One region of the Streptomyces thermocarboxydovorans genome, then DNA from elsewhere that is predicted to be linked to it. Evidence: riboswitches for the same ligand, from Rfam matches in the RefSeq annotation. Region 1 holds a riboswitch; each other region holds the start of a gene.
The links. A riboswitch is a leader RNA that binds a small molecule or an ion and turns the genes downstream of it on or off. The one in region 1 is predicted to bind cyclic di-AMP.
Positions count from the first base shown of each region.

Region 2: it holds a riboswitch for cyclic di-AMP, as region 1 does, so the genes downstream of both, ABD198_RS03995 (M23 family metallopeptidase) here and ABD198_RS06630 (transglycosylase family protein) in region 1, are expected to answer to the same signal.
Region 3: it holds a riboswitch for cyclic di-AMP, as region 1 does, so the genes downstream of both, ABD198_RS05650 (transglycosylase SLT domain-containing protein) here and ABD198_RS06630 (transglycosylase family protein) in region 1, are expected to answer to the same signal.

Region 1 is NZ_BAAAGU010000010.1:31,295-33,550, reverse strand. It holds gene eno (phosphopyruvate hydratase) at 1-95, opposite strand, end outside; gene ABD198_RS06630 (transglycosylase family protein) at 319-1,014, opposite strand; cyclic di-AMP (ydaO/yuaA leader) riboswitch at 1,019-1,188, opposite strand; gene ABD198_RS06625 (transglycosylase family protein) at 1,393-2,256, opposite strand, start outside.
Region 2 is NZ_BAAAGU010000006.1:34,140-36,395, forward strand. It holds gene ABD198_RS03990 (GntR family transcriptional regulator) at 1-240, opposite strand, end outside; gene ABD198_RS03995 (M23 family metallopeptidase) at 468-1,241, opposite strand; cyclic di-AMP (ydaO/yuaA leader) riboswitch at 1,254-1,419, opposite strand; gene ABD198_RS04000 (M16 family metallopeptidase) at 1,677-2,256, opposite strand, start outside.
Region 3 is NZ_BAAAGU010000008.1:124,063-126,318, reverse strand. It holds gene ABD198_RS05655 (polyprenyl synthetase family protein) at 1-594, opposite strand, end outside; cyclic di-AMP (ydaO/yuaA leader) riboswitch at 1,206-1,372, shown strand; gene ABD198_RS05650 (transglycosylase SLT domain-containing protein) at 1,377-1,862, shown strand; gene ABD198_RS05645 (HAD family hydrolase) at 1,940-2,256, opposite strand, start outside.

The DNA of each region.
Region 1 (2,256 bases):
GTGCTGCCGTCGTCGAGGCCGACCTCGACCTCGACCGTGGGATTGCCTCGGGAGTCCAGGATTTCCCGGGCTACGACGACGTCGATGGACGGCACGAGCATCTCCTTCTTGGATGTGACGCGAGTGTGCAGGGCCGTGGTGGCGCTGCGAGACCGAGCCTAACCGGCTCCGGGCGATCGGCCATCCGGTCGCCCATCCCGTGGGACGGAACCGAGCATAGATTGTTTCCGAACGGAACAAACATGGTTCCATGAAAAAGCCCGCCCCGGTGCGCACGGGGGAACACGCACCGGAGCGGGCGGACCGCGGGGCCGCTGCTTACTTCAGGTGCAGCTGCTGGCCCGGGAAGATGAGGTCGGCGTCCTCGATGATGTCGTCGTTCAGCTCGAAGAGCTTCTGCCAGCCGCCCTTGACGCCGTGCTCGGCGGCGATGGAGCTGAGGGTGTCGCCCTTGACGACCTTGTACTCGCCGTCGCCCTTCTCGACCTTGTCGCCGGCCGGGGTGGTGACGGTCTTCTTGGCCTCGGCCTTCTTCTCGGCCTTCGGCGCCGGACGCTCGGTGGAGCGGGTCGCCTTCTGCTCGGTGGAGCGCTCGGCGGAGGCGCCGGCCTTGGGGGCCTCGGCGGCGGCACCGTTGTAGGGGGTGCTGGACAGGTTCTTGCCGCAGACCGGCCAGGCACCCTTGCCCTGGCCCGCGAGCACCTTCTCGGCGATCTCGATCTGCTGCGCCTTGGTGGCCTTGTCGGCGGTGGCGGCGTACTTGGTGCCGCCGTAGGCGGCCCAGGTGGAGGCGGAGAACTGCAGACCGCCGTAGTAGCCGTTGCCGGTGTTGATGGACCAGTTGCCGCCGGACTCGCACTGGGCGACGGCGTCCCACTCGGAGGCGGTGGCGGCGGAGGCCGAGCCGGCCGCCATCAGCGGGGCGGCGACGGCGGCGCCGGTGACACCGGCGATGGCGATGGCGCGGGTGGCCTTGTTCGGACGACGGTGCTTGCCCTTGCCGGAAAACAGCATGGATGGATCCCCTCACCGACGCCTGCGAGGTGAGCTGTCGGGTTCGGGCCGGTTGAGTTGCCCGGCCACGTCCCGCACGGGACGCGGCTTCACCCCAAGCCGCACTCCGGTGCCAGGCACCGGAAACGGCACTTACCTTGGGTCCCCCGCTCCTGCCTACGGCGCATGACGCGACGACTGTTCCCGGGTGCCACTGGCAGGATTCGGCGTGGCGGCAGCCGGGGCCCGCGATGGCGAGCGGTCACGACCGTAGACACCCGTTCGGCCGATTTTCAAAGACGATCAGGGCTTCTGAGACCTATCTCTCACCGCTTTTATATCGGGCATTCAGCTCGAATCATGACGTCAACTACCGTCCGATCCGCGGCTTTTCGCCCGTCACTTCCCGCTCGCGCCCTCTGCGACCTCAAGCGTCTGACCGGGCAGGATGAGGTCCGGGTCGTCACCGACGACCTGCTCGTTACGCTCGTACAGCGCACGCCAACCGCCGTCCACCTCAAGGGAGTCGGCGATGGACCACAGGCTGTCCCCGCGGCGGACGGTGTAGGAGCCGTCGGAGGCGTCGTCCGAGGGGTGCGCGGCATGCCGGCCGGACGACCCGGACGCGAGGTCCTCTTCCTTCTCCTCGGCGCTGGGGCCGCGGTGCCGGCCGGTCCCCGTGGAGGCACCGGTGTCGATCAGCGCGGAAGAGCCGGTGCTCTGGCCGGACTTGTCCGACTCGTTACTGTTTCCGGTTGTTTCGACGGCCGAGGACTCGGAGTCGACATCGGTGGACTTGTCGGACTCGGGCGATTCATTCGCATCGGCCGAGCCCGTGGAGCCCTCCGCGCCGTCTCCACTGGCCCCGCCCTCCGTGGCGGAGGGCGATGCAGACGAAGAGACGGACGGATCAACGGAATCCGATGAGCCGGACTCATCGGTAGATTCGCTGCTTTCCGGCGTGTCCGTGGAGGACGGAGACTGCGAGCCCGTGCCCGTGTCAATCCCCTCGGCCCCCGAGCCCTGCTCCAGCCCCGCGAGCAGGCCGCAGGCGCGCCAGGCGCCGACACCCTGGTCGGCGAGTATGCGTTCCGCGACCGCTATCTGCTGGTTCCGGCTGGCCTGGTCGGCGCTGGGCGCGTACTCCAGTCCGCCGTAGTTCTCCCAGTCGTCCTGGGTCAGCTGCAGACCGCCGTAGTAGCCGTTGCCGGTGTTCTGGCTCCAGGAGCCGCCGGACTCGCACTCCGCGACCTGGTCCCAGGT
Region 2 (2,256 bases), on a different contig from region 1:
CATCTCCAGCAGGTCGGCGGCCTCCTGCTCGGTGGGCTCCGCGACGCAGGCGCCGGCGTGCCGCCGGGTCACCACGAAGCCCTCGGCCTCCAGGGTGCGCAGCGCCTCGCGGACGGGGACGCGGGAGACGCCGTAGCGGCGGGCGAGGAGTTCTTCGGTGAGCCGGCTTCCGCGCTCGAATACACCGGCGACGATGTCGTCCCGGATCGCCGTGCACACCGAGTGCGCGGGAATACGCATGACCGACCTCCGGCTCAATCCTCGTGACACGCCGACGAAGGACGTGTTGTTTCGTGACTCTATTGCAATCCGGAGGAATTTCCGACGGTGAGCCGGAACTCATACTTGTTTTTTGGACAACCGGGCGCGGCCGGCCCCGGGGAAGCCGAAAGCCCCGGCTCGGGGAGCCGGGGCCAGGAGGGGGAAGGCGAGGAGCGCGCTCTCGGACCTTGACGAAGGGCGTGCTCTCAGAGCTTGACGCCGTGCGCGCGGAGGTAGCCGACCGGGTCGATGTCGGACCCGTACTCGGCGCTGGTGCGGGCCTCGAAGTGCAGGTGGGCGCCGGTGACGTTGCCGGTCGCGCCGGAGTTGCCGATCTGCTGGCCCGCGGTGACCTGCTGGCCGGCCGAGACGCTGATCGAGGACAGGTGGGCGTACTGAGTGTAGGTGCCGTCGTGCATCTTGATGACGACCTGGTTGCCGTACGCGCCGCCCCAGCCGGCCTCCACGACGGTGCCCATGCCGACGGACCGGACGGGGGTGCCGCTCGCGGCGTGGAAGTCGATGCCGGTGTGGCTGCCGGAGGACCAGACGGCGCCGCCGGCCTGGTAGGAGGTGGAGACGTAGGAGCCGGCGATCGGGGAGACGAAGGTGTTGAGGCGCTTGCGCTCGGCCTCGCGCTCGGCGCGCTCCTTGGCGGCCCGGGCCTCGGCGGCCGCCTTGGCCGCCTTCTTGCGGGCGGCCTCCTCGGCGGCCTTGCGGGCTGCCTCCTCGGCGGCCTCGCGCGCCGCCTCGTGCTGGGCGGCGGCCTGGGCGTCGATCCGGTCGGCGACCGTGTCGCCCATGTCGATGACGGGGGTGAGGCCGGTCTGCGCCGCGGCGGGCTCGGCGGCGAAGGCGGGAGCGGCGAGCGAACCGACGACGCCGGTGCCGGTGAGGGCCGCTATGCCCGCGGCACGCGCGGTGCCGCGCTGGATCCGGCTGGGACGCCGATGCTTGCCCGTGGCGCGGGTGAACGCCATGTACAGACTGGTCCTTTCCTTCCCTCTCGCCTACCGGGTTAGCTGACGGGTTCGGAGCAGGAAGGTCTCCTACGGACCCCCTCGCGGTGCGCGCGGGCGTCCGATTCACCCCAGGGACTGCCTATGGGTCCCCGGCTCCCCTGGCTCGCGCCGTACGGGGACTCGGCGATGACTGTCCGGTGCCGCGGGTGCGGCGCACTGCCTGACGAACAGCCCGCACGACGCTAAACGGGGCGAGTTTCAATTCCCAAACGGATCCCGGTTTTTGTAGCGCATCCCACAGGGCAGACAGGCCCCCTCCGCCTCAATCCGGGCATAAGTGAGCCCTGGTGACGTTTCCGCCACCAGGGCTCACCCGCGCGCGCCGCGGAGAGGCGTCCGGCGCGCCGTCCGCCCGGTGTCAAAGCACCGTCAACTCGCCGCCCGCACGGGCGTCTACTCGGCGCTCACGACGGTGACCTCACCGATGCCGAGGGCCTCCACGGGCGCCTTGATCTGCGCCGCGTCACCGACGAGCACGGTCACCAGACGGTCCACCGGGAAGGCGTTCACCACCGCGGCGGTGGCCTCCACGGTGCCGGTGGCGGCCAACTGCCGGTACAGCTCGGCCTGGTAGTCGTCCGGCAGATGCTGCTCGACCTGGTCGGCGAGGGTGCTCGCGACGGCCGCGGCGGTCTCGTACTTCAGCGGCGCCACCCCGACCAGGTTCTGCACGGCGACGTCCCGCTCGGCGTCGGTGAGCCCCTCCGCGGCGAGGGTGCGCAGCACGGTCCACAGGTCCTGCAGCGCCGGGCCGGTGTTGGGGGTGTCCACGGAGCCGCTGATGGCGAGCATCGCGGCGCCGGTGCCGTCCGGCGCGGACCGCAGGACCTGGGTGAACGCCCGGACGCCGTAGGTGTAGCCCTTCTCCTCGCGCAGCACGCGGTCCAGGCGGGAGGTCAGGGTGCCGCCGAGGCAGTAGGTGCCCAGCACCTGCGCGGGCCAGACGCGGTCGTGCCGGTCGGGGCCGGTCCGG
Region 3 (2,256 bases), on a different contig from region 1:
GTCGGCACCGGACATCATCGCCCCGAACCGGCAGGACACGGCCACCAGCGACCCGGTCTTCCCGCCGAGCACGTCCAGGTAGTGGTCGACGGGGTCCCGCCCGTCCTGCGGCCCGGCCGTCTCCAGGATCTGCCCGGTGACCAGCCGCTCGAACGCCTCGGCCTGCACCCGCACCGCCTCCGGCCCGAGGTCGGCCAGGATGTGCGAGGCCCGCGCGAAGAGGAAGTCGCCGGTGAGCACCGCCACCGAGTTGCCCCACCGCGTGTTCGCGCTGGCAACGCCGCGCCGCACGGCCGCCTCGTCCATCACGTCGTCGTGGTACAGCGTGGCGAGGTGAGTGAGTTCCACCACAACCGCCGACGGCACGACCCCCGGCGCGTACGGGTCACCGAACTGTGCGGAAAGCATCACCAGCAGTGGCCGGAATCGCTTGCCCCCGGCCCGCACCAGATGCTGCGCGGCCTCTGTGATGAAGGGCACCTCGCTCTTGGTGGCCTCGAGCAGCCCTTCCTCGACAGCCGTCAATCCGGCCTGGACATCGGCTTCGAGAGCCTGGTCCCGCACGCTCAGCCCGAACGGCCCGACGACGGTCACGAGGGGTCTCCTGTCTGCTGGTGTCTACTGCCGATTACACGGTTTGTCGATAGGTCGCTGTCGCCACTCAAGTCAGCGTATCCGGTCACGTTTCGATCACCACCAGCGCCCGGGGTTACCCGCCGGGGCCGACCGGATCACACCGCCGCATTCCTGATGGTTTGATCACAACGCGTCCCACGGAGCATCACGGAGCATCACCGAGCACCCCATTCCGCCCTGTCGGGCCCCCACGGGCCCCCTGCCGAGCACTCCACCTCGCACCACCGAGCACCTCACATCGCCACACCCACCATCCTGCCCGCCTCGGTGCCCGATTTGCCGCAATTACCAGGCGAATTCCTCTTGACGAAATATGCTCCCACCCCACCCCCTCAGTGAAGTGCCTCACGCCTGGAACCTCACCACCCCCACACCCGTCCGCGCCCCTTCTCCCCATCCCCGCACCGGAGTTGACCCTTGGCGCCAGCAAAGGATCAAGTGCGCAAATCACCCCAGGGCAAGATCAAATGACCACTTCTGTGATGACCGCACTTGTTCCTGACATGTGCTCTCGCATACGTTCCCGGCCTGCCGGGCGGACGCCGAATCCTGCCGCCGCCCGCACCACCGATCGTCGATCACTCACGCACGGCAGGAGCGGGGGACCCAGGTAAGTCGCCGGGCCGGACATCCGTCCGGAACGGCTAGGGGTGAAGCCATGCCCGAAGGGGCACGGCCGGGCACTCTCCCAGCCCGAACCCGACAGCTCACCTCGCAGGCGTAGGAGAGGACACACGAACATGCCTGCAACCGGTATGACCCGCCGCTTCGGCGGCCGCCGTCTCGCCCGTACCCTCGCCGTCGCCGGCACCGGCGCCGCCGTGCTCGCCCTGCCGCTCATCGGCGCCACCAGCGCCTCCGCGGCCCCGGCCGCCGCCCCGGCTGCCGCCACCTCGACGGCGTACCCGAACAACCTCGACGGCTGGATCCGCGAGGCGCTGTCGATCATGCAGCAGCATGGCATCCCGGGCTCCTACGACGGCATCTACCGCAACATCATGCGCGAGTCGTCCGGCAACCCGAACGCCATCAACAACTGGGACTCCAACGCCGCCAAGGGCACCCCGTCCAAGGGCCTGCTGCAGGTCATCGACCCGACCTTCGCGGCCTACCACGTGCCGGGCACCGCCTTCGACCCGTTCGACCCGGTCGCGAACATCGTGGCGGCCTGCAACTACGCCGCCGACCGCTACGGCTCCATCGACAACGTCTTCGGCGCGTACTGAGCCGAGGACCCACCCCCGGAGGGCCCGGACGGCTTTGGGGAGCCGCCGACCGCCCACCGGGACGCTGCTGAGATTCCCTACTGGGACGACAGAAGCGTCCTCTCGGCGGACGAGGACGCGAATCCGGAATCGCACCGGGCCGGCACCTGTTGGGGCAGGTGGCACCCGGTCTCCGGGAACAGACGCTCGAGGACGACGGCCACGCCGTCGTCCTCGTTCGTCGTGGTGACCTCGTCGGCCACCGCCTTCAGCTCCGGGTGCGCGTTGGCCATGGCGACGCCCCGGGCCGCCCAGTCGAACATGGGGATGTCGTTCGGCATGTCACCGAACGCCAGCGTCCGCTCCGGGCCCAGCCCGAGCCGCTCGGCCGCCAGCGCCAGCCCTGTCGCCTTCG